DNA from 4 places in the Xenorhabdus sp. Sc-CR9 genome. Region 2 is predicted to be linked to each of the others. Evidence: predicted binding sites of a transcription regulator. Region 2 holds the regulator's gene; each other region holds the start of a gene.

Region 1 (5,850 bases), on a different contig from region 2:
AAGAATACTGACCCAAATAGTAGGGCCAAGGATCATTAAAACAACTGCTGTCAGTAATCCCAGTCCCCCACCAATCAGAGCTCCTCGTGTTGTCAGCTTGCTCCAGTACATTGACAGAAAAATAATAGGGAAATTACAACTTGCAGCGATGGAAAATGCTAAACCGACCATAAAAGCAATATTCTGTTTTTCGAACAAAATACCTAAGCTAATAGCAACGAATCCCAGAATAACGACGGTAATTTTGGAGACTTTCAACTCATCCCGTTCATTGGCTTGCCCTTGCTTAATGACATTGGCATAGAGATCATGAGAAACAGCTGAAGCACCGGCGAGTGTTAATCCTGCGACGACGGCTAAAATAGTGGCAAAAGCTACTGCTGAGATAAAGCCAAGGAAAAAATCACCGCCAACGGCACTTGCCAGATGAACAGCAGCCATATTAGTTCCACCAATTAATGCGCCGCTTGCATCTTTAAATGAAGGATTGGCGCTGACCAATAAAATTGCACCAAATCCGATAATGAACGTTAGTATATAAAAATAACCTATAAAACCAGTGGCATAGAAAACACTTTTGCGGGCTTCTTTAGCATCGCTGACGGTAAAAAATCGCATAATGATGTGCGGTAATCCGGCAGTACCGAACATTAGCGCCAATCCTAAAGAGAGTGCAGATATAGGATCAGATACCAATCCTCCCGGACTCATGATTGCGGATCCAAGAGAGTGCACTGCAATGGCTTCCTTAAACAGGGCATTGAAATTGAAATTTACCATTTTCATGACCATCAGAGCCATAAATGTTGCCCCAGCCAGCAACAGAATTGCTTTAATGATCTGTACCCATGTTGTTGCCAGCATTCCGCCAAATAGTACATAAAGCACCATTAAAATACCGACCAAAACAACAGCAACGAAATAATTCAATCCAAATAACAATTCGATAAGTTTCCCTGCCCCGACCATTTGGGCTATCAGATATAACGAGACAACAACCAGTGAACCCATTGCAGATAACGTACGGATTGGGCGCTGTTTCAGTCGGTAAGAAGCAACATCGGCAAATGTATAACGACCTAGATTCCTTAATCTTTCAGCAATGAGAAATAGAATAATTGGCCACCCAACGAGGAAACCGATCGAATAGATCAGTCCATCATAACCTGAGGTATAAACTAATGCTGAAATCCCTAGAAAAGAGGCTGCTGACATATAGTCACCGGCAATAGCCATACCATTTTGAAACCCTGTAATACGTCCGCCTGCCGTATAATAATCGGAGCGTGAAATAGTTCTTTTTGAAGCCCAATAAGTAATACCAAGAGTTAACCCAACGAATAACAGAAACATGATTATTGCCTGAATATTCAAGGGTTGTTTCACTACATTACCTGAAATGGCATCGGCTTGTGCTAAGACAGGAAAGAGGTAGGAAAATAGAGGTATTACTGAAAATACAATTTTTTTCATTTTCTTACCTCATTGATAATAGTTGATATCAGGCGATCAAACTCGCCATTCGCGCGCGCAACATAAATCCCCGTCAATATGAAAGAAGCAAAGATAATCCCGATACCGACAGGTATGCCACGAGTCATATTGGTATCTTCATGGAGTTGTGTCCCAAGCCATTCAGGAGCAAAGGCAATCAGAAAAATAAAGCCAACATAAATCACTAACATAATGATGGATAGCAGCCAGGCAAAACGTCCTCGTTTCTTAATTAATTCCTTAAAGCGGGGATTATTTTCAATCTCTTGATAAATGTCGTTATTCATCAGAGTGTCTCCTTGTTGATTTTAAACGACACACCTTAAGTCACATCACCAAGTGCCGGATACCAGTATCCACGTCCCTGCACAATTTGTTACTTTTGGTGATACGTTATTTAAGCCGCCTTTTGGCGGCCTATTTGTTTTACGAAATGTTTTTTATGACATATTTATGGATTGTTTTTCTTCCAGCAATTTTTCAACCACTCCCGGATCGGCCAGAGTGGAGGTATCTCCTAAGTTACTGGTATCCCCTGCCGCAATTTTACGCAAAATACGCCGCATGATTTTTCCGGAACGTGTTTTGGGAAGTGAGTCAGTCCAATGGAGGATATCGGGTGTTGCAATTGGACCTATTTCTTTACGGACCCAATTTCTGACCTCGGTATACAATTCTGGAGAAGGCTCTTCACCATGAATTAGCGTGACATAGGCGTAAATAGCTTGTCCTTTGATATGATGAGGAATACCAACGACAGCAGCTTCTGCAATTTTGGGATGAGAAACCAGAGCAGACTCAATTTCTGCGGTTCCCAAACGATGCCCTGAAATATTCAGAACATCATCGACCCGACCCGTGATCCAGTAATAGCCATCTTCATCACGCCGGGCACCATCGCCACTGAAATACATTCCTTTAAAAGTGGAAAAGTAAGTTTGTTCAAAACGTTCATGATCGCCATATAAAGTTCGTGCCTGTGCCGGCCAAGAATCTGTCATTACAAGATTGCCTTCATTCTCTCCCTCCAATATTTCTCCAGCGTTATCGACCAGAGCTGGACTGACACCAAAGAATGGCAGAGTAGCGGAGCCTGCTTTGAGGTCGGTTGCACCAGGCAGTGGCGTGATCATGAATCCGCCTGTTTCGGTTTGCCACCAAGTATCCACGATTGGGCATTTACTGTTACCTATCTTTTGGTAATACCACTCCCATGCTTCTGGGTTAATCGGCTCACCAACAGAACCCATAATGCGCAATGACGTGCGTTTTGTTCCTACTATGGCTTTATCTCCTTCAGCCATTAATGCCCTGATAGCGGTTGGTGCGGTATAAAGAATATTAACCTGATGCTTATCAATAACCTGACAAAGACGATTTACATCGGGATAGTTAGGCACACCTTCAAACATTAAGGTAGTAGCACCGCAGGATAGTGGACCATATAGCAGATAACTATGCCCGGTAACCCAGCCCACGTCTGCCGTACACCAGTAAATTTCTCCGGGACGATAATCAAACGTGTATTTAAAAGTCAAAGAAGCATAGACCAGATAACCGCCAGTCGTATGTAGAACGCCTTTTGGTTTCCCTGTTGAGCCAGAGGTATAAAGGATAAACAATGGATCTTCGGCATTTATCTCTTCGGCAGGACAATCTGAACTGACATTTTCGATAAGTTCATGCCACCATAAGTCACGGCCGTCATGCCAGTTTTTGATATTTCCGGTACGCCTGAAGACAATCACATTAGTGACGTCGGTCACCTCTGGATTGCTCAATGCTTCATCGACATTCTTTTTCAGTGGAATCGTACGACCCGCTCGCAAACCTTCATCTGCGGTAACAACGAGCTTAGCATTGGAATCGATCACTCTGCTTGCAATGGCATCAGGAGAGAAACCGCCAAAAATTACGGAATGGATAGCCCCGATGCGGGTACAAGCCAACATTGCAACTGCGGCTTCTGGCACCATTGGCATATAAATGGCTACGACATCACCTTTTTTGACCCCGATTTTTTTCAATACATTGGCGAATTGGCTGACGTCATGATGTAATTCACGATAAGTAACATGGCGTGATTCTGTGGGGTTATCTCCCTCCCAGATAATAGCAGTTTTATCGCCACGCTCTTGTAAGTGGCGATCAAGACAGTTGGCACTTAAATTCAGAGTACCGTCTTCAAACCAGCGGACGCTGATATGCCCCGGATCGAAAGAGGTATTTTTGACCTTGGTATAGGGCTTTATCCAATCCACGATCTTACCTTTTTCACCCCAGAACCCTTCAGGATCTTGTAGTGACCATTGGTAGTCTTGTAGATATTGTTGCTTGCTTATCAGGGCAGTATCTGCAATATCAGCAGGAATAAGATGCTTGATTATTTGAGTCATATTTTTATCTCCTTGCAATTGTTAATACTATGTCAAAACAAGGTTAACTAAAGCGCATGAGGAATTTTTGTTTCTTTTTTGCGCGGAAGATCACGCAATAAAGAAAATGAATTTCATGGAATGATCATTTAATGTGTCTTATTTAATTGAAATTAAGTAAGGTTAAAATATTTTATATTGGCTTAATACGCTTTATTTTAGTTATTTTTTGGTTTTTTAATCTAATCTGGGTGTGAAACTTAGATGTGTAATGGAAACCATAAGAAATCTATGGAATTGATTATCATTTTCATTGTTGTTGAATTCACTATAATAAATGCGTTATTCACAAGGTGTGAGCTTTATACATTCTAAACAACTGGAGATATGACATGAGCTATTCACTGCCTTCTCTACCTTATCCTTATGATGCGTTAGAGCCTCATTTCGATAAGCAAACGATGGAAATTCACCATACTAAACACCATCAGACTTATGTCACTAACACAAATACTGCTTTGGAAGCCTTTCCTGAATTAAGTGAATTAGATATTGATAATTTAATTCAACAGCTCGATAAATTTCCCGCCGATAAGCGCACTTTTGTTCGTAATAATGCGGGTGGGCATTCGAACCACAGTATGTTTTGGAAGGGATTAAAATTAGGAACGGTCTTGAGTGGTACTCTAAAAGCAGCTATTGAGCGTGATTTTGGAAGTATTGACAGCTTTAAGAAAGAGTTCGAGCAGGCGGCAGCAACTCGTTTTGGCTCTGGCTGGGCGTGGCTGGTTCTGAAAAAGGATGGCAAACTGGCTGTTGTTTCAACAGCCAATCAGGATAGCCCTCTGATGGGTGATGAAATAGCGGGTGCTTCCGGTTACCCGATTGTGGGTCTGGATGTTTGGGAACACGCCTATTACCTGAAATATCAGAACCGCCGTCCTGACTACATCAAAGCATTTTGGTATGTTGTAAATTGGGACGAAGCAGCAAAACGTTATGAAGAAAAAATTAAATAAGCGTTAAAAAACACTTTCCTTGATAATGCTGGTCACCACAGTGATCAGCATGTTTATTTTTTCATAACATTTTTTCTCTATTATTTTATTTGGCATCCCTATCCGTTTTTACTATCCTCCATAATGAACAGGGCGGGAGCACGCTTTGATTGATTGTAATTTTGCCAAATTAAATTCTAGATAATCCACACATCTCAATATAGTAATCCTTAAAAGCTCATAAAAACAGTGTACTAGCTCCCTGCTATGACGAACTAAAGCGAAGCTTGCCGCGTTTATTCTATCAGAGTAATATTTATACTCGTCTATTGAGGAGGAGTTGGAGCTGAAATGTATTACCCACAGGTATATAGAGGCAAAACAATATCCTCTAAAAAATTGGGTGCCAGTGCAATTAGTAAGCTGTTGGTGAATGGTCGTTTACAGCTCACCTCTCTTGGTCTGGAAGGTGATGAACAAGCAGAAACGCGTTTTCATGGCGGGCCTGATCGAGCGCTTTGTCACTATCCAAGAGAACACTATTTGTTTTGGAAAAGACAATTTCCTGAGTTAATTGAATTGATTGCCTCTCCTTTGTTTGGTGAAAACATATCAACTGAAGGGATGACTGAAGATAATGTCTATATTGGCGATATTTTTCAATGGGGTGAAACTCTGATTCAGATAACTCAACCACGCTCTCCTTGTTATAAACTCAATTTAGTTACCTATGTTAGTGACTTTGCTGCGATGATGCAAAATAATGGGCGCTGTGGCTGGTTATATCGGGTTATCTCTCCGGGTTTTGTGAGTACAAGTGAGCCGATAAGGTTATTAAGTCGAAACAGCGATGTTTCTGTTCAGGAAGCTATTTCCATTGCTTTTCATAGCCCATTTGATGAAGAGCAATATCGTCGTTTAATGGGAGCGGCAGGGTTGTCTGCCAGTTGGAATCTGACAATGCAACAACGCATATTGCATGG
Region 2 (6,560 bases):
AAGGACTGGCGTATGTCGATGAATTGAGCGCCGACGAAATCCGTGAATATCGTGGGACTTTGAAACAACCGGGTAAAAACAGCCCGTATCGTGATCGTAGTGTGGAAGAAAATTTCGCCCTATTTGAAAAAATGCGAGCTGGTGAATTCGGAGAAGGTAAAGCGTGTCTGCGAGCCAAAATCGATATGGCATCTCCGTTCATCGTGATGCGCGATCCGGTAATCTATCGCATTAAATTTGCAGAGCACCATCAATCGGGCAATAAATGGTGTATCTACCCGATGTACGATTTCACGCACTGTATTTCTGATGCACTGGAAGAGATCACCCATTCCATTTGTACACTGGAATTCCAAGATAACCGTCGTCTGTATGACTGGGTATTGGATAACATCACGATCGATTGCCATCCGCGCCAGTACGAGTTTTCTCGCCTGAATCTGGAATATGCGGTGATGTCGAAGCGTAAACTGAACCAATTGGTGACAGAAAACATTGTTGATGGTTGGGATGATCCGCGTATGCCAACCATCTCTGGTTTGCGTCGCCGTGGCTATACTGCTGCATCTATCCGTGAATTCTGCCGCCGCATTGGTGTAACGAAGCAGGATAACAATGTTGAAATGGCTTCATTGGAATCTTGTATCCGTGATGACCTGAATGAAAATGCACCGCGCGCGATGGCGGTTCTTGACCCCGTTAAACTGGTGATTGAGAACATGCCGGAAGGTGAGGTGATCCTGACGATGCCTAACCATCCGAACAAACCGGAAATGGGTAGCCGTGAAGTTCCATTCAGCCGCGAACTTTATATTGACCGTGCGGATTTCCGTGAAGAAGCAAACCGTCAATATAAGCGTCTGGTGCTGGGGAAAGAAGTGCGTCTGCGTAATGCGTATGTGATTCAGGCTGAGCGTGTTGAAAAAGATGCAGAAGGCAACATTACAACTATTTATTGCCGATATGATGAACAGACCCTGAATAAAGATCCGGCTGATGGTCGTAAAGTCAAGGGAGTTATTCATTGGGTAAGCTCTTCACATGGTATACCAGCGGAATTTTATCTGTATGACCGCTTGTTCAGCGTACCAAACCCGGGTGCGGAAGATGACTTCCTGTCTACTATCAATTCAGAATCGCTGGTGATCCGTAAGGGCTTTGTGGAGCCTGGTTTGGCAAGCGCATTGCCGGAAAAAACCTACCAGTTTGAGCGTGAAGGTTACTTCTGTGCTGATAGCCGTCTCTCAAGTGCTGATCGTCTGGTGTTTAACCGCACGGTTGGTCTGCGTGATACTTGGGCAAAAATCTCACAGGGATAATACAGCTCAGGTTAACTCGCCTGTGACACTAAAAAAGCGTGATTATTTCCACGCTTTTTTTTATGTTTAAAAGCATTGTAATGAAAATTAACTCGTCCAGTTAAGATTAAAAGTTGCCTTATAGTCACATATTGTTTAGGGTTATTGCCTGTTCAGGTTTGTACAATATTTACCCAATGAAAAGAATAATAAATTCGGACGAGGTAATTTATGAAAACCGTTAAATTACGTACTTTGGCAGCACTCATCACGGTAGTTGGATTTATTGGAAGTTCTCATGCGGAAATGTCATCCTCAGCATCACTACGGATGTCACCACAACAAATAGTGGATTCACTGAGCCAGTTAAAAGTTAATTTTAAAATCATTGATAATCAGGCCGGATCACATGGCACAGATTGCGCCATACTTGGTGCGGATTCGGCTGCTTGTAATCGGGTTAATATCACCTTGATTAATGGTAATCAAGCGATCCATTCTGCTGATTGGGCGATCTATTTTCACAGCATTCGCCAGATCCTGAAACTCGATAATGACCAATACAAAATCACCCATATTACGGGGGATTTACATAAATTGGAGCCGTCAGAGAAATTCAATGGCATCAACGCGAATGAAAAGATTGTCCTGCCAATAATCGGAGAGTATTGGCAAATTTACAGTACAGATTTTATGCCTCGCTGGTATGCGACTTCCGGCGATGCCGTCCCTAAGATACTGGCGAATACTGATACAGAAGACATCAGTCAATATTTATCTGATCTGGAAGGTGAGTTGTGGAAACGTATCACGGAAGATCATAATACTCTGATGACACCTGAAAATCGTTTTGCGAAAAACCAATCGGTGGTAAAAGCGAGCGAGGGTAAACTGCGTGGACAGATTATTCCCACACCGAGAGAACTTTCCATTCATTCTCAGGATGTCGATTTATCCCGGGGTGTGAAATTAGAATTGGGCGGGGTGGGTGATAAATCTATTCAGGTGATCAGAGAACGTTTCAAATCCCATAATATTCCATTAGCGGATAACGGCTATCATATTGCGACTCAAATTAATGCAAACAAATTCACCGGTAACTGGCGAATAAAGGGCGCTTATTCGTTGGACATCACAACCAAAGGAGCACAGATAGTTGCATTTGATCAATCTGGTGTCTTTTATGGTCTGCAATCCCTGTTTTCCTTATTGCCCGCCAACGGCACACCTAAAATAGCCACATTGAGGGCAAAAGATGCGCCGAGATTTGAATACCGTGGAGTGTTCCTTGATGTAGGGCGCAATTTTCACAGCAAAAAAGCCGTTTTGCGTCTGCTCGATCAAATGGCTAACTACAAGTTGAACAAATTCCATTTCCACTTGAGTGATGATGAAGGTTGGCGTCTGGAAATTCCCGGTTTACCGGAACTGACAGAAGTTGGTAGCCAGCGCTGCCATGATTTAAGCGAGACTAAATGCGTATTGCCACAATTGGGATCTGGGCCGAATAACAATAACATGGGCAGTGGTTATTTCAGTCGTCAGGATTACATTGATATTCTGAACTACGCTAAAGCTCGCCAGATAGAAGTGATCCCGGAAATTGATATTCCGGCTCATGCCCGTGCCGCTGTTGTATCAATGGAAGCGCGTTATAAGAGGTTAATGGCACAGGGTAAAGAACAAGAAGCCAGTGAATATCGTTTGCTTGATCCGACCGATACCTCAAACACCACATCCGTACAGTTTTACGATCGCCGGAGTTACCTTAATCCGTGCATGGATTCCTCCAAGAAATTTATCGATAAGGTAATAAGCGAAATTGTTGCCATGCATAAAGAAGCCGGATTGCCGTTAAATACATGGCACTTTGGTGGGGATGAAGCAAAAAATATTCGTTTGGGCGCAGGGTATCAGGATAAAGACGGTCCAATTGTGCCGGGAAAAGGGATTATTAACAAAAAAATCGAAGACAAACCGTGGGCTAAATCCAAGGCTTGCCAGAAGATGATAGCGAAGGGTGTGATTAAAGATGTTGATGAACTCGCCAGCTACTTTGCCATTGAAGTCAGTAAGATCGTCAATACTCACGGTATTGACACAATGCAGGCATGGCAGGACGGCTTGAAGCACGCCAAATCAGCCAAAGACTTCGCCACTAAACATGTTGCGGTAAACTTCTGGGATACCCTCTACTGGGGGGGCTATGATTCGGTGAATGACTGGGCAAATAAAGGTTATCGGGTCGTTGTTTCCAATCCTGATTATGTCTATGTCGATATGCCATATGAAGTTAATCCGAAAGAGCGTGGTTACTATTGGGCAACTCGGTTTAATGATGAGGAGAAAATTTTCAGCTTTGCTCCGAATAACCTGCCACAAAATGCAGAAACATCGGTAGATCGCGACGGCAATAACTTCAATGCCCACAGCAATAAACGCTGGCAGGGTGCTTATGGAATGTCAGGGCAATTGTGGAGTGAAACAGTACGAACGGATGAACAGATGGAATATATGATTTATCCGCGTTTACTGCCGTTGGCGGAACGGGCATGGCATCGAGCGGGTTGGGAGTTGGATTATCAGCAGGGAAGAGAATTTAAAGGCAGAATAACGCGTTATGTCGATATGGCTGAGTTTCATCATGACTGGGTACGTTTTGCCAATCTGATAGGGCAGAATGAACTGGCTAAATTGGATAAGGCCAATGTTTCGTACCGTTTGCCTGTGCCGGGTGGCAGAATTGTTGGGGGAGTCTTCGAAGCCAATATTGCATTTCCGGGTGTTGTTATCCAATATTCATTGGATGATGGCAAAACATGGCAGGTTTACGATGACAGGCAGCGCCCTTATGTCACTGATAATGTGAAAATTCGCTCAGTCAGTACCGATGGGAAACGTTTTAGCCGGATAGAAGAAGTAAAATTTTAACGCATAAAGCGAACTGCCGATTAGCTTAGCTAATCGGCAATTGCTATTCAAACTAAATGAAATACCAAAAGCAAATTACATCATTACTTCTCTATTACATTTACTTTTTATGAATTTTCATCATGCAGAGCGCTATCTTTGCGACAATCACCAGCAGCACAGTGACCGTATAAATAAAGGCTATGGTTTGAAAGCTTAATTTTATAACGGTCAGCGATGATTTTCTGACGTTCTTCGATAAACTCGTCATTAAATTCAATGACTTTACCGCAATCAAGGCAAATCAGATGGTCATGGTGATGTTGCTGAGTGAGTTCAAAAACCGATTTACCACCTTCAAAATTGTGGCGAGTGACAATGCCGGCATCATCGAACTGGTTCAACACGCGATAGACAGTGGCGAGGCCAATCTCTTCACCGATATCAATCAGTTTTTTGTAGAGATCCTCCGCACTGACATGATGGCATTCTGGGTCCTGTAGCACTTCCAGAATTTTTAGTCGTGGAAGTGTTACTTTAAGTCCAGCATTTTTCAATGCTTTATTGTTGTCGGTCATGCGGATTCAGTCCTGTAACTTGAGTTAAGTGAAATTATGATACTTGGGTGTATCGTGAGGGAATCATAATTCTGTTTCACGTTGCTGATTATAGGCATGGATATTCAAAATGAAAACCATGCCAGACCTGATATCATGACACATTATGCAAGAATAATCCTGCGGGAAAGGGAAACTTATGCCCCCAAAATCTCTGATAGACTCATTTCGGTCTTGATTTTCTGCACCCAAGCTTCAACTCGTTCATCAGTCAATTCTGGCTGACGATCTTCATCAATGGCCAGACCGATAAAGTGATTGTCATCGGCCATGCCTTTAGAGGCTTCAAAGTGATATCCTTCGGTCGGCCAGTGGCCTACGATAATGGCGCCATTAGGCTCAATAATATCGCGAATGGTGCCCATAGCATCACAGAAATACTCTGCATAATCTTCCTGATCACCACAGCCGAACAGAGCAACAAGTTTTCCTTCAAAGTTGATCTCTTCCAATGTCGGGAAAAAATCATCCCAATCACATTGAGCTTCACCATAATACCAAGTTGGGATGCCAAGCAGCAGAATATCAAAGGATTCAATGTCTTCTTTGCTGCTTTTGGCAATATCGCGGACTTCAGCAACATCAGCACCGCCCAATTTTTCTTGGATCATCTTGGCGATGTTCTCTGTGTTGCCTGTATCGCTGCCGAAGAATATACCTATTATTGCCATAAAATGGGTTAACCTCTTGTTTTATATGTGCATTAAGCCTATGCACATTGCGCTGAAATCAGCAGGAAAAATGTTAGTTTTAATAAAATGAAAAGCGTTATTTTGACCAAACATCCATGACAAATCTGTCAGATTTGTGTGGTGATAGCGTTTCATTGCTGTTGAGTAAAATCAGTTAATCGGCAAGGTGATTTTTTTCTGCCAGTTGAGCTAACAGCATCTGTTCAATCAGCTCACTGCGACTAATATTGCGCTGCTTTGCCAGATGATTCAGTGCATAGACAGCATCTTCGTTGAGCTTGAGTTCTACTCGACGCAGTCCTTTGACTTTATCCCGTCGCAACTGATTACGTTTATTGATCCTAAGCTGCTCATCTCTGGACAGCGGATTTGTTTTAGGTCGCCCTGGCCTGCGTTCATCTGCGAACAAATCCAGTGTGGTGCGATCAGTTTGTTCTTTTGCCATAAATTCAATTGATAAAGGGCGTGTACCAATAATATAGCGGGCAATAATACCTTAGCTGGACGCGTGTCGCTACTGGTTGATGGGGGAGATTGTTAGAATCAACATTTATGATGTAAGCATTCTTTGTATCATGCGGGTAAGAAAATCAAATCATTTATTAGTGTTGATAATTATTTGCAAAGTGCAAAATTAGTTGGCAGAAAAAAACTTAATGGTGATATTTCTGGCGATACTCTTTTGGTGTCAGCCCATTGTAACGTTTAAATAATTCCCTGAAATAACGGGTATCTTCATAACCCACTTCATGGCTGATCTCTTCAATGGTTTTTTGGGATTTTTCCAGCCAGCGTTTTGCCTGTGACAAACGGATCTGCTGGATATACTGGATTGGTGTTTTTCCTGTGGCGATTTTGAAGCGGCGTTTCATTTGCCGCTCACAAAGATGGATCTTATTGGCTAAATCAGTGACGGATAAAATTTCAGAAGGAAAAGCATGCATCCAGTCTTGCAGTTTGTGGATCAATACATCGTCATGTTGGCGATATGGCGTAAAATTGACGGAATCTGACGATAATTCGCTGTCATTTTCACCTAACAG
Region 3 (6,560 bases), on a different contig from region 2:
GGTTTTGGACGGCGTAAAATGGATATCGCTGCACATGAACTTACAGCAGACGTTATTTACCAGATTGCTGCCTTGCAAGGATTGGCTAAAGTGGCAGATACAAGGGTGAGCTATGTCAAACCTCATGGTGCGCTTTATAACACAATTGCAAATGATGAATATCAGGCGATTGCTGTTATTGAAGGTATTTTAGCGATTGATCCTAATCTTATTTTGGTTGGTTTGGCAGGATCAAACATCTTAAGATTAGCTCGAGAAAGAGGGTTGAAAACCATCGCAGAAGCATTTGCTGATCGTGCCTATACTTCTAAGGGGGAATTAGTCTCCCGTCGTGAAACGGGTTCTGTTCTGCATGATGCAGATCTTGTTGCTCGGCGCATGTTGCAATTGGTGACAGAGGGAGGTGTTGAATCGATTGATGGAAAATTCACATCCATTCAGGCGGATTCTATTTGCGTACATGGTGATAGCCCTGATGCGGTAGAGATGGCAAAACAGGTCAAAACCGTTTTGCAACAGGCCGGAGTTACCATCCGATCATTTGTTCATCCATAAATATGGTTTGAACTGACACGGTTGATAATTTAGGGAGATAGCCTTGCGTTTTTTACCTGTTAATTTTAATGCCATCATGGTTGAGCTAAGTGGGTTGGCAGAAACACTGGCACTGTTAGATTCAATGAGTGTGTCTCCTATTTTTGGGATTGAAGAAATTATTCCGGCCGCGAGAACTTTGATGATTCGTTTTCGGCCGACAAAAATATCAGCCCAGCAACTAGCGACAGAAATCAGTTGTCGTGATTTGCAGGCACGTGGTTATGCAATAGGAAAACATATTGAAATCCCGGTGCACTATAACGGTGATGATCTTACAACAGTTGCAGAAATATTGGGAATAACTGTTCAGGAAGTTATTCGTCAACATACGGAAAATGAATATACCGTAGCCTTTACTGGGTTCGCTCCCGGCTTTGCTTATCTGGCATCGGATGCCTCGCAGTGGAATATTCCCCGCCAAAAAACACCAAGAACACGTATTCCGGCAGGTGCCGTTGCCTTGGCGGGAGAATTCAGCAGTGTTTACCCACAAGCAAGCCCTGGGGGGTGGCAAATTATCGGTATTACAACCGAACGGATGTGGGATCTTTCCCGTTCATCCCCCGCCTTATTGCAACCGGGTTATCGTGTTAACTTTCGGGATACCGGGCATCTTCCTACAACAATAAGTTTGCCAGAAGTGCCTATCAAGCATGCAGTTTCATTACCAGAGTCCTCTTGTTATTTGGAAGTTTTGTCTGTGGGGTTACAAACTCTGTTCCAGGATTTGGGGCGCGTTGGTCAGTCAGGGTTAGGGATCTCAGAATCTGGGGCGATGGATAAAAGTGCTTTGCGTAGTGCAAACCGTATTGTTGGTAATTCTTCCGATCAAACCTGTCTGGAGATAGTACAGGGAGGCTTTAAGGCAATCGCACATGGGAAGATGTTAGTTGCAATTACGGGGGCACCATGTCCAATGAAGATAAAAACACCATTGGGAGAAACGTTATATGTGAATACTCACCAACCTATTGATCTCAACGATGGTGATGAAATTTCGTTAGGTATACCGAATGCTGGAATGCGCTCTTATGTGGCAGTACGCGGGGGTTTTGTTATTCCTGCCGTCTTATCCAGTCACTCATTTGATACTTTGTCGAATATCGGGCCTGCACCATTGAAAGTAAGTGATAACTTGGCCGTCAGAAAAGCCTCTCACTGCGCAGCGGTATCTTTCTCTGAAACACCGGCTTTTGACATGCCAAGTAGAGATGACGTCGTAGTATTAGATATCATTCTTGGTCCTCGTACAGATTGGTTTACCCAAAAAGCCATCGATTTATTGAGCAACCAAATTTGGCAGGTAACTCCTCAATCCAACCGTATTGGCTTGCGATTAAGCGGTAAGCGTTCACTATCACGCCTTAAGCAACAAGAACTACCCAGCGAAGGAACTTGTGCGGGAGCAGTTCAAATTCCTGCCAGTGGGCAGCCTGTCTTATTTCTAGCTGACCATCCACTCACGGGCGGATATCCGGTTATTGCCTCAGTAGCCGATTATCATCTTGATCTTGCTGGTCAGGTTCCTGTCAACGCCAAAATTCGCTTTAACCCCATCAGCCAATTCCAAGAAATTCAAGGGAGCAAAAGTTCTCTATGAGCACAGCAAATAATCAATTTAAGAACAGTCAATTTAAGAACAATCAATCTAAGAAAGTACTGATCGCTAACCGTGGTGAGATTGCTGTTCGTATTATCCGTGCTTGCCGTGATTATGGAATACAGACAATCGCCGTCTATGCGGATGTAGATATCAATGCACAGCACGTACAACTGGCAGATGAGGCTTATGGTCTGGGTGGGAATAGCCCCACAGAAACCTATCTCAATATTCCCCGTTTACTGTCGGTGGCAAAGCAATCTGGGGCAACGATGGTGCATCCGGGGTATGGCTTTTTGTCTGAACGGGCTGAATTTGCTCGTGCCGTGATTGACGCAGGATTGATTTGGATTGGTCCTGACCCTGAAACCATTGATGAGTTGGGCGATAAAATCAAGGCGCGTAAAATTGCCCAGAAAGTAGGGGCTCCACTGGTGGTTGGAACAGCAGAGCCAGTTAAAGAAGTACAGGAAGTTGTCGCTTTTGCGGAACAGCATGGCTTGCCGATTGCCATTAAAGCTGCATTTGGTGGTGGTGGCCGTGGCTTGAAAGTAGCTTGGCGATTGGATGAAGTGGCAGAACTTTATCATTCGGCAGTGCGTGAAGCGACAGCTGCATTTGGGCGGGGCGAGTGCTTTATTGAGCAATTTTTGGATAAACCTCGTCATATAGAGGCGCAAGTGATTGCGGATAGGCAGGGTAACGTTGTGGTGCTGGGAACCCGAGATTGTTCCTTGCAGCGTCGAAATCAAAAACTGGTGGAAGAAGCTCCGGCTCCATTTTTAACGCAGTCACAAAGAGAACGTATTCATCAGTCAGCAAAAGCAATTTGTGCGGAAGCCAATTATGTGGGTGCTGGCACAGTAGAATTCTTGTTAAGTGCAGATGGAACGCTTTCTTTCTTAGAAGTAAATACTCGCTTACAGGTTGAGCATCCGGTGACGGAAGAAACAACAGGTATTGATCTGGTTATCGAACAGTTGCGAGTGGCGGAGGGTTATCCGTTGAGCATTCGGGAAACACCAGTACCAAGAGGACATTCGTTTGAATTTCGCATTAATGCGGAAGACGCAGGTAAAGGTTTCTTGCCGACATCTGGCATAATCAGCGAATTTATCCCGCCTTCTGGTCCCGGTATTCGTCTGGATTCAGGAGTGATAACGGGTTCCACCATTCCGGCTACTTTTGACTCATTGATGGCTAAATTAATCGTCACGGGGGAGACTCGTGAACAGGCCATTTTCCGTGCCCGCCGGGCATTACGGGAATTCAAAATCCGAGGGGTAGCATCGGTATTGCCTTTCCATCAAGCGGTGATGGAACATCTTGATTTTATTTCCAGTGATGCGTTTCATGTCCATACCCGCTGGATAGAAACAGATTTTGCCAATGAACTGGAAAGCTCACCACGCCAGGTTGTAACAGAAGATAAAAGCATCACCCGCACATTTATCGAGATTGATGGCCGCAGGCACGAGTTGGGATTACCGTCGAATTTATTGACTGGATTGGCGCAGTTAGCCCCTACGAGTGAGCAATCATTTTTTCATCCCCAATCTTCCACAAAGGAAAAAACATCGGCAGATCCCCATCAGGTGAAAGCCCCCATATCCGGTATCTTGCATTCATGGCTGGTCACAGAGGGCGAGCAAGTCAGTGAGGGTGATGTGATTGCCGTGATGGAAGCGATGAAGATGGAAGTACAAATCAGTGCTCATCGTTCGGGAAAAATCACATTTTGCGTTCGGGCAGGGGGTTATCAGAATGTAGAGTGTGCTCTGGCTCACATATACTAGTCGTATAGAGTAACCATATTGGTTAAAACAGCAGGATCTGTTGATCTTGCCTTTCATCCCCAGATATGTCCTATGTTCGCTTTTAAAGTTATTTACATTTTCTATATAAATGTAAATAATAACGATTCTCAATAGTATTTTTGATTGAAAATAAATGTCTAAAATTACCCAGATTTACGCTAGCCTGGCTAAAAGTGGCCTGTGTGTTCCTTTGATGTCAGCATCTATGTTGACAGTTGCTATCTCTACCAATGCATTTGCAACCACGGGAGAGTCAATCAAGAAATCAACGGTAACTGGCGATACACTCGTCGTTATTGCAGATAACAATGCAGAACAAGATAATGGAAAAGTCAACCGTAACGAAATCAAAGTCAGACAGGCACAAAGTGTCGGTGAGATTTTAAAGAATGTACCGGGCGTCCAAGCGGGTCACCCCAGCGCTTTAGGGCAGCGTTTTAAAATCCGTGGCATGGATGATCAATTCATCAACGTAACGGTTGATGGTGCACGACAAGAGGGATATCACTTCCATCATTCGGGTAGCTACGGCATCGATCCTGAAATGCTGAAGCAAATTGATGTCAGTGTCGGTACTAACAGTATTACTTATGATACGGGAGCCCTTGCTGGCGCATTAAAATTTGAAACCGTTGATGCTGGTGATTTATTAGAACCGGGCCAATTATTTGGTGCAAAAGGTAAATTAAGCTATGTCAGTAATGGTTCTGAGTTCCAGCAATCTTTAGCAACTTATGGAAGAGTGGGAGCAGTTGATTTATTAGGCTATTTTAATCATCGTGATATAAATGATGCTGATTCGGGCAGAGATAACCGCGGAAGAAGCTCAATTCCTACCGATGGGAAACTGGTTAATTATTTATTAAAAGCGAAATTCAACCTGACTGATGAGCAGTATATCAATGTATCAAAAGAACATTATCAAAATGATGCGGAGACTAATTTCAGATTGAATTTTGGTTCGGATATCAATAAAGGGAGAAAAGGAAAGTACGCTTCAGAGCGTGATGCCTATAATCTCACTTACAGATATGTACCAGTCGATAATGACCTCATTGACTTAAAAGTTTCTGCCTATCACACAGAACAAAACTTCAACCACATGAGGGAAATCGGTGGGCCTGGAAAGGGATTCGACAGTATTGTTGAAACCCAAGGTATTAGGGCGCGTAATGTCTCTAATTTTGATACCCAGAAATTATCCCATGTTTTAACTTATGGGTATGAATATTTTGATACCAGAATGGCGTACACTGATGTATCAGAAAATGTACACAAAAAAGCAGTAGAAACAGGAAAATCATCATCTGTTTATTTGGAGGATGACATTCAATTTTCTGATTTTCATGTTATTCCGGGTGTCAGATGGGATCACTACCAATACAATACCATTAATAAAAATGATAAGCCTTTTGAGAGAACTTATGTCCATTTCTCAAAAGCACTGGGTTTGAAATACGAACTTGGCGCGTCAACAACATTATTTGCCAATTATACCGAACTTTTCAGAGGCCCATTGGGTAAAGAGATTGGTATGGGGCAAAGTAATCACAACGCCAACTTAAAAGCGACGACGGGTTACAACTTAGAAACGGGTGCAGCGGGAACATATTCTGATGTTTTTGCTGAAAATGACTCATTCACTGTCATTGGTAAGGTCTTCCAAACCAATTTCAAAAATCTGGCTACAACTTTAGCTAAGAGTGAGCTGAATAATATCCCTAAATCCAGATTGGAAGGGTTTGAATTATCGACCAAATATCAGTTGGATAACCTATCTTTAAGAGCGACTTACGCGAAAGCGAATAACAAAATCCTTACAGGCAGTGCGCTATTTGACACAAGACGAGAGTTTACCCCAACTATAGGTGATGCTTTCACTATTGGCGGAAGCTACTTATTTGATAAAACTGATATTGAACTTGGTTGGAACTCTCGATTTGTCCGTGCCACAGATGCAAACGGGACTGATGATGGTAAGATTGTAAATATACATAAGCCTGGCTATGGTGTCAGTGATGTGTATATTTCCTGGGCACCGAAAGCCGGTTCATTTAAAAACACAGAAATTCAGCTTGGTATCGATAATGTCTTCGATAAACGTTACAACGAGCAGTCTTACTATCTGAATACTTATAAAGGGCAGGAAGAGAAAGGTCGTTCTTATAAAGCGACTGTTTCTTATAAGTTCTAAAGACAATGCCTTAATTTGTAGTACAAAGTCTGCGGGTAAGCCGCAGACTTTTTTCAAGATCATTCTTCCGATTATCACAATTACAGTGTAAACGTCCCAATCAAAGCGATAACACTCAAAATAGCTGCTGCACCATAGAACACCCATTGACTGGCTGGAATATGAATTTGCAGATCGTGCATTCCGTGATGGATTCGGTGCATACCGCACCATAGAGGTAGGCAGATCATCAGCAGCAAAAAGATACGACCAATAAAGCTCTGGCAGAATGTCAGGATGCGTTCATAAGAGAGTGATTCTGGCACCAGACCGAGTGGCAGCAAAATACCCAGCAACAAAATAATTGCAGGGC
Region 4 (6,560 bases), on a different contig from region 2:
TGATTTGCAGCCATAAATGCGCTTTTGTTCATACTCTTGTTCTAAAAACCTCACTGAATAGGTTCTCAAAATAGTGATACATTCAAATGATAAGGCTTCCTTACTCCTCGGTTGACGAGGAGTAAGGAAGCAATCTGCCTACAATTTTGGAATGCTATTTAGCATTCTGAATGATCATTTTAATCGCATCATTATATGCATAAGAAAATAAGATAATTTATTGAAAAAAGAGTAAAGATGTCCCTTCCTCGTGACAAACAAAAAAAGGCCGAGTTCACTCCTCTACTCGGCCTAGGGAAAATGACTCTTATTCAAAGAGACTAGAGCTAAAAATTATCATTGAGACGTAGAACAACTTACCAATTAAAGAGTAGTTGACATACTATGATTTACCAAATTTTTACTCTTATAAGGTAATGATTGCTCTTCTTTACAACAATGGAATCAACTAAGCATTTACTTTTTATCGTTTGATTGATCACATAAAGCTAATGCTGCTTTCTGAAATGGCTCAATACTCATCTTTTCAGCTGGTTGTTCAGGATTGTCTAAGAGGATCGTGTCTAGTGATGTTGCAATAACTTTATTAGATTTCATCAGTTGCGTTGCCCGATCATTCAATGGGTATTGCATCAATGTACTAGGATTTATAACAAACAATGCCCCACCCGAACGACAATCAAGCATAACTTCTTCACGGGTGAATGCCCATTGTTTACCAAATTGTAGTTTACTGACAGTTTGTATCGGGGCAGCAATCCCCTGAAAAGAAAGAAGAAAAAAAGGCAGAGCCCACAATACTCGTTTCATTACCATTCCCCCTGATAAACACATGCTGTAATTTTATCGCTAATTCATCTGTTTATATACCCAGATTTACATCAATCATCCAAGAATCACGCAGGAGGTTGTGTTGCAAAAACAGCCACACATAATAGTGCTGATGTTCCTAAGATAATTTCCAGCCAACTATTGATTATTAATAGCTGGTAACACCTTTGCTGCCTCAATTTAGGAACTAACATGTAGCGGTTGAGCAGTGCTAAAAGTACCATACCAGCGACCAGAACTATCTTCAGCCATAACATGGATTGATATTCAGAAAGGGCACGACTGAAAGTCGGCCATCCGGGAATTAAGATAACACTACTCACAATTCCTGTTATTATCACCAGAAAAACAGCGAAATGCCCATAAAAGGAAAACTTCCTCATCGCCGCGATGCTTTCCGAATATAATCTAATTTCCGAATATTGATCAACAGCGATATTCTCACTATTATCTGCATTCCCTGCGCTTGTCTTGTCTGCATATGCACCATCGCGATATTGATTTGATTCTGATGCCTTTTTAATACGAAAAAACTGTAGACACAGTAAAAACGGCCATAATCCACCAAACCAATAACCCGCACTCAGCAAATGAACAATCTGATTAGCTTGCAGTAGTAACCCTAAATGACCTTCATGCATAGCTGCATGGCCGATAAAAGCATGGCTGGATAATAAAATGACTGAACAACCCAGCAACAAGAGATTTTTGATTCTGGCATCGGAGAGGAACAACGCCCCAGCAGCAAGTATTGCAACCAATAGCTGCCATTTCCAAACCTGCCCAAAAGAGGTATTCAATACAGCTAACCAAATTTCAGGCATATAAACATCTTGCCAGCCATCTCCCATCAGCCCAGCTTGAACGATAAACCAGACGATTGAAGTTATTAAAGCCAACACAGTGCTGATTAAAATAACAACTTTTAACCACTCCCTTATCAGCGTTGAAAAATGGCCTGAAACAAGCATCATCGTGAATAAGCTAAGGCCAAACATCAGCATGACAACGACAAAATGAGAGAAACGGCAAAATAGGTACAGAGCTTCTAAAGAGATCATTATTTTACAGTAAAGTTGTAAACACCTTTAGTTTTATGACCATCGACAGAAAGTACACTCCAGTCAACTCTATATTCTCCGGAGGTAAGTTTACCTTCAACTGGCAGGATTAATTTAGTTTTGGTTTCAGGATCAAGTTCCAGCTTACCGGTTTTAACCTCTGCCTTTTCTGGACCAATTAATTTTATCTTACTGAATCCAAGTTCAATACGCTCTGAAAAACTTAGGGTTATAGCTTGTGGAACAGCTTCAACAGTTGTGTTTTCTGCAGGAATCTGATCTTTCAAATGTGCATGAGCCAAAGCCTGTTGACAGGACATACCGACAAACAGAACCACAAGAGTAGATAATTTGGCCCAGAATGAACGGATGTTAAGAATAGACATATAGATAACCCTTTAATATGTACATGAATTTTTATAGTTACACGAAGGGATTCTATATCAAAAAATCGCTTTAATCTGCGATCATTGATGAACAATGTCTTGACCTGTGAAGCACTACGCAAAAATGGGGACAAAAAATGAAAAGAACCGTAATTTTTGCTTCAACGATACACGTAAAACAAGAATTACGGTTAAAAAACAGTGCTAATTAACTTAATTGACTATTCATCAGGCATGTGCCGGTGCCATAGATAAACTTTTCAGATCTTTATCAAGTAAGAACAACGCCTTGCCGCCTTCCCCCACCATATCCAATTTATCCAGAATAGATTTGAACAGTTTTTCTTCTTCATGCTGTTCAGCGACATACCATTGCAAGAAATTAAACGTAGAATAATCCTGAGTCATCATCGCTACATGAGCAAGTTTATTGATCTCTTCTGTGATCAATTTTTCATGCTCATAAGTTTGATTGAACACATCAGAAATAGAGTTAAACTCAACAGGAGGAGCTTGAATAGCTCCCAGGACAGGCATTGAACCAGTATCACCCAAATAATCAAACAAACGCTGCATATGCTGCATTTCTTCCTGAGAATGAGTTTTTAAAAATGCCGCTGCACCTTCATACCCTTTGTCACTGCACCATGCACTCATTTGCAGATATAAATTTGCAGAGTAAAATTCCAAATTTAATTGCTCATTCAATTTTTTGATCATTTCTTGTTTTAACATCAGCCAACCCTCCTAATAGTTCATTAAACTCAGGCTATTATGCCAATTAAAAACATATAAGACAAAAACAAAATAATAATATTTAATTAGTTGATAATTAATGTTTTTATTAAATTCATTAACAAGAATAAATCTCATTAAATATAAGAAAATAAGAATCAGTTTTATTTATTTAACTCCCCATTAAAAAATCCTTTTAATAAAAATGAGAATTGATATTATTTATATTTACCCGATTTTTTTTAAACTTTTTTAAATCACTTGCTAAACAAAAAAGAGTTGATTAATTTTCTACTTTGAGAAGTAAGTTTTCAGAGAGGCCATAAATGGGACATAATTTAGCCGAGCTATCTAAAAATGAGATGGATAAGGTCAATGTTGATTTAGCAGCATCCGGTGTTGCTTTTAAAGAACGCTATAACATGCCTGTCATTCCTGATACTGTAGAGCAATCACAACCGCCACATTTGCGAGAATATTTTCGGCAGCGCTTGCAACACTATCGCCAGCAATCACGATTTATGTCGCGCTTACCTTATGAACCCAGAAGCCGCTGAGGGAATATGGGAAAGATAACCACCACCCAATGGTGGTTATCTCAGTTATTTTCCAACAAATTTGTCCGTTGCCTTAATTAACTGATGTAAAATACCCGCTTCATCGAACGAATGGCCTGCACCTTCCACAACATGCAATTCAGCCTCCGGCCACGCTTTTGCCAGATCCCACGCATTCTGTACCAGACATGCGATATCATAGCGACCATGTATAATAACGGCAGGGATATGTCTGATAACGTCAATATGATCCAATAATTGCTGAGTTTCATCCATAAAACCGTTATTGATAAAGTAATGATTTTCTATGCGGGCAAATGCTAAAGCAAATTTATCTTCTGCAAATGAATCCGCATTATCAGAAGGTAGTAACGTTACCGTTTCACCTTCCCAAAGACTCCATAAACGTGCAGCTTCCAGCTGTACTTGTAGGTCATCACTTGTCAGCCGTTTGTTATAAGCCGAGATCACATCTTTGCGTTCTTCTTCAGAGAGGATAGATAGTGTACGTTCCCATTTCTCTGGAAAAAAATGAGAAGCCCCTTCCTGATAATACCAATGTAACTCTTGTGGCCGAAGCAGGAAGATCCCCCTTAACACTAATTCAGAGACACGCTCAGGATGTTTTTCAGCATAAACCAAAGAAAGTGTCGAACCCCAGGAGCCACCGAACACCAACCACTTTTCAACACCCATTAGATTACGCAACCGCTCAATATCATCTACCAGATGCCAAGTCGTATTATTTTCCAGACTAGCATGAGGTTTAGATTGTCCGCAGCCACGCTGATCGAACAACATAATATGATAACGTTCAGGATCGAATAATTGCCGATGATAACTTGAAATACCACCGCCGGGGCCACCATGAATGAATATTGCTGGCTTACCTTTTGGATTACCACATAATTCCCAATAAATCTGGTGCCCATCCTCTGTATCTAAATACCCTGTTTGATACGCATCATAAGCAGGATAAAGTTTCCGTTGTTCCGTCATAAGTCCCTCTCACAGTTTAACCAAAACGGGATACTTCCTAGTATCCCGTACGTATTTAAAGATAATATGACAAGCTATTTACTTTATTTCACGATAACTAATAGTTTCTTTTTGACAATCAACAGTGACATTGTAACTTTTATCCTTTTTTGAACCTCGGACGATAAGTGGAACCCGCAATGCATTTTTATCGCCAGTAATATCGTTGACATTTATCCATGCAATCGGTTTTGCAGTCCCTAACTGCTTTTTGTCTGTATCCCAATGTACTATACGATGTTGCAAAAAATCTTGCTTAACTTGCGCTGCAATTTGATCGTTGGTTAAATTTTTACAAGAAATAAACTTTGCCACTCGCTCATTCTCAGCAGCTGTCGTAACAAATGAAACAGACAACAAAAACCCTGCACCCAATAACCCGATGCAGTGAATAAACTGACTTGCCTTCATATTAATTACTCCTATTACCATCCAAATCATATGGACTCTAAGTCGCGATAAATTAACATGTAGTAGAAAGTAATTATGTGAGTCTGTTAAAAATACGTTACAACTATTTTTCATCATCCTCAAATAAAACATGGATATGCTCATTATCCCGATGTTTTTCACGCAATTCTTGAGCAACGATAGCAATAGCTTCTCCACTTCCCATTCCTTCTGAAATGAGCTGATGAATCCTTTCTACAGCAAGTTGCTGTTCTTCATGGGATAATGCTGGCATACCTGAAAACATAGTTATAACCTCAAACGTAATAATTTAATGGCAGGCTGCGATTATAGTATTTTTTATCTTAAGTCAGGAGTGAGATTCTATGTTAATCTCCACGCAGAGATACATTATTTACTGCGAACTGCCAAACGCCAACACTGATTCCATCATGAATATTGCATTACAGAAAAAACAGCTCCCTTATTCACCTGATCTTGCTACCCAATATTTTGCCCCTATTTCTACTTTTTCCTGGGCAATGTTATTGCACTCCGGAGCCGCAAATCACCTGCATAACCGATTTGATATTCTTGTCGCCGATCCTATAACAACGCTTGTTACTTGTGGCGAATCGACTGAGATTCATCATGGTGATGATACGTATCTTTCTCATGAAGATCCTTTCCTGCTATTGAAAAAGTATCTTCATAACTTTGATATTAATCCGCAATTTGATCCCGAACTGCCTTTTCAGGGAGGAGCATTGGGTATATGGGGCTACGATCTTGGAAGACGGGTTGAAAAATTACCTCAAATAGCTGCGAATGGGCTGGACTTTCCTGATATGGCTATCGGGATCTACAATTGGGGACTGGTTATTGACCACCAGCAACAGAAGGCCACCTTGCTGAGCTATCAAAATATTGATGAAAGACTGATATGGTTAGAGTCACTGCGGGAAAGCAATAAAAAAGACTTTTCCCTGAAAAATCAGTGGCAGTCCAACATAACAGAACAGCAATATCACGAAAAAATCGCTCAGATCCATCGTTATCTTCGGGATGGTGACTGTTATCAAATTAATTTGGCACAGCGTTTTCAGGCTGATTATCAAGGGGATGAATGGCAGGCGTTTACCCAGCTCAATGAAAGTAATCGAGCACCCTTTTCTGCCTTTATTCGTTTACCTGAACACTGCATTATCAGTGTTTCACCTGAACGCTTTATTCTGCTGGAAGATCAGAAAATCCAGACCCGTCCAATCAAAGGAACACTGCCCCGGCTGCAAGATCCTATAGAAGATCAATTGCAGGCAGGAAAATTAGCAAACTCACGCAAAGATCGCGCTGAGAATCTGATGATTGTTGACCTGTTAAGAAATGATATTGGCCGGGTCGCCACGCCGGGTTCTGTTAAAGTTCCTGAATTATTTGTCGTGGAACCGTTTCCAGCCGTGCACCATCTAGTCAGTACCATTACAGCAACCTTACCTGATAAATATCATGCCGCTGATTTACTTCGTGCCTGTTTTCCCGGCGGTTCAATCACTGGGGCACCC

The links. Region 2 encodes Fur, which represses iron uptake genes when iron is present. Its sites were predicted from a motif close to ATAATAATGAGAACNACTATCAA; they were not measured.
Region 1: sodA (superoxide dismutase [Mn]) is a predicted target of Fur. The motif match lies at 4,167-4,189, and genes of this name have one in related genera.
Region 3: AACQ81_RS08875 (TonB-dependent receptor domain-containing protein) is a predicted target of Fur. The motif match lies at 4,109-4,131, and genes of this name have one in related genera.
Region 4: ftnA (non-heme ferritin) is a predicted target of Fur. The motif match lies at 3,213-3,235, and genes of this name have one in related genera.

Annotation. Positions count from the first base shown of each region.
Region 1 covers NZ_CAWQTY010000184.1:442-6,291, forward strand. Annotated here, with positions in the region: gene actP (cation/acetate symporter ActP) at 1-1,473, opposite strand, end outside; gene AACQ81_RS12450 (DUF485 domain-containing protein) at 1,470-1,781, opposite strand; gene acs (acetate--CoA ligase) at 1,935-3,890, opposite strand; gene sodA (superoxide dismutase [Mn]) at 4,262-4,888, shown strand; gene yiiM (6-hydroxyaminopurine reductase) at 5,219-5,850, shown strand, end outside.
Region 2 covers NZ_CAWQTY010000011.1:55,658-62,217, forward strand. Annotated here, with positions in the region: gene glnS (glutamine--tRNA ligase) at 1-1,319, shown strand, start outside; gene AACQ81_RS00725 (beta-N-acetylhexosaminidase) at 1,530-4,229, shown strand; gene fur (ferric iron uptake transcriptional regulator) at 4,337-4,786, opposite strand; gene fldA (flavodoxin FldA) at 4,963-5,496, opposite strand; gene ybfE (LexA regulated protein) at 5,672-5,962, opposite strand; gene AACQ81_RS00745 (GlxA family transcriptional regulator) at 6,171-6,560, opposite strand, start outside.
Region 3 covers NZ_CAWQTY010000168.1:1,700-8,259, forward strand. Annotated here, with positions in the region: gene AACQ81_RS08860 (LamB/YcsF family protein) at 1-555, shown strand, start outside; gene AACQ81_RS08865 (5-oxoprolinase subunit B/C family protein) at 599-2,197, shown strand; gene AACQ81_RS08870 (ATP-binding protein) at 2,194-3,993, shown strand; gene AACQ81_RS08875 (TonB-dependent receptor domain-containing protein) at 4,148-6,208, shown strand; gene frdD (fumarate reductase subunit FrdD) at 6,289-6,560, opposite strand, start outside.
Region 4 covers NZ_CAWQTY010000164.1:5,602-12,161, forward strand. Annotated here, with positions in the region: gene AACQ81_RS07740 (YebY family protein) at 457-810, opposite strand; gene AACQ81_RS07745 (CopD family protein) at 897-1,892, opposite strand; gene copC (copper homeostasis periplasmic binding protein CopC) at 1,892-2,278, opposite strand; gene ftnA (non-heme ferritin) at 2,507-3,013, opposite strand; gene AACQ81_RS07760 (DNA polymerase III subunit theta) at 3,340-3,570, shown strand; gene pip (prolyl aminopeptidase) at 3,616-4,569, opposite strand; gene yebF (protein YebF) at 4,648-5,019, opposite strand; gene AACQ81_RS07775 (YoaH family protein) at 5,123-5,305, opposite strand; gene pabB (aminodeoxychorismate synthase component 1) at 5,451-6,560, shown strand, end outside.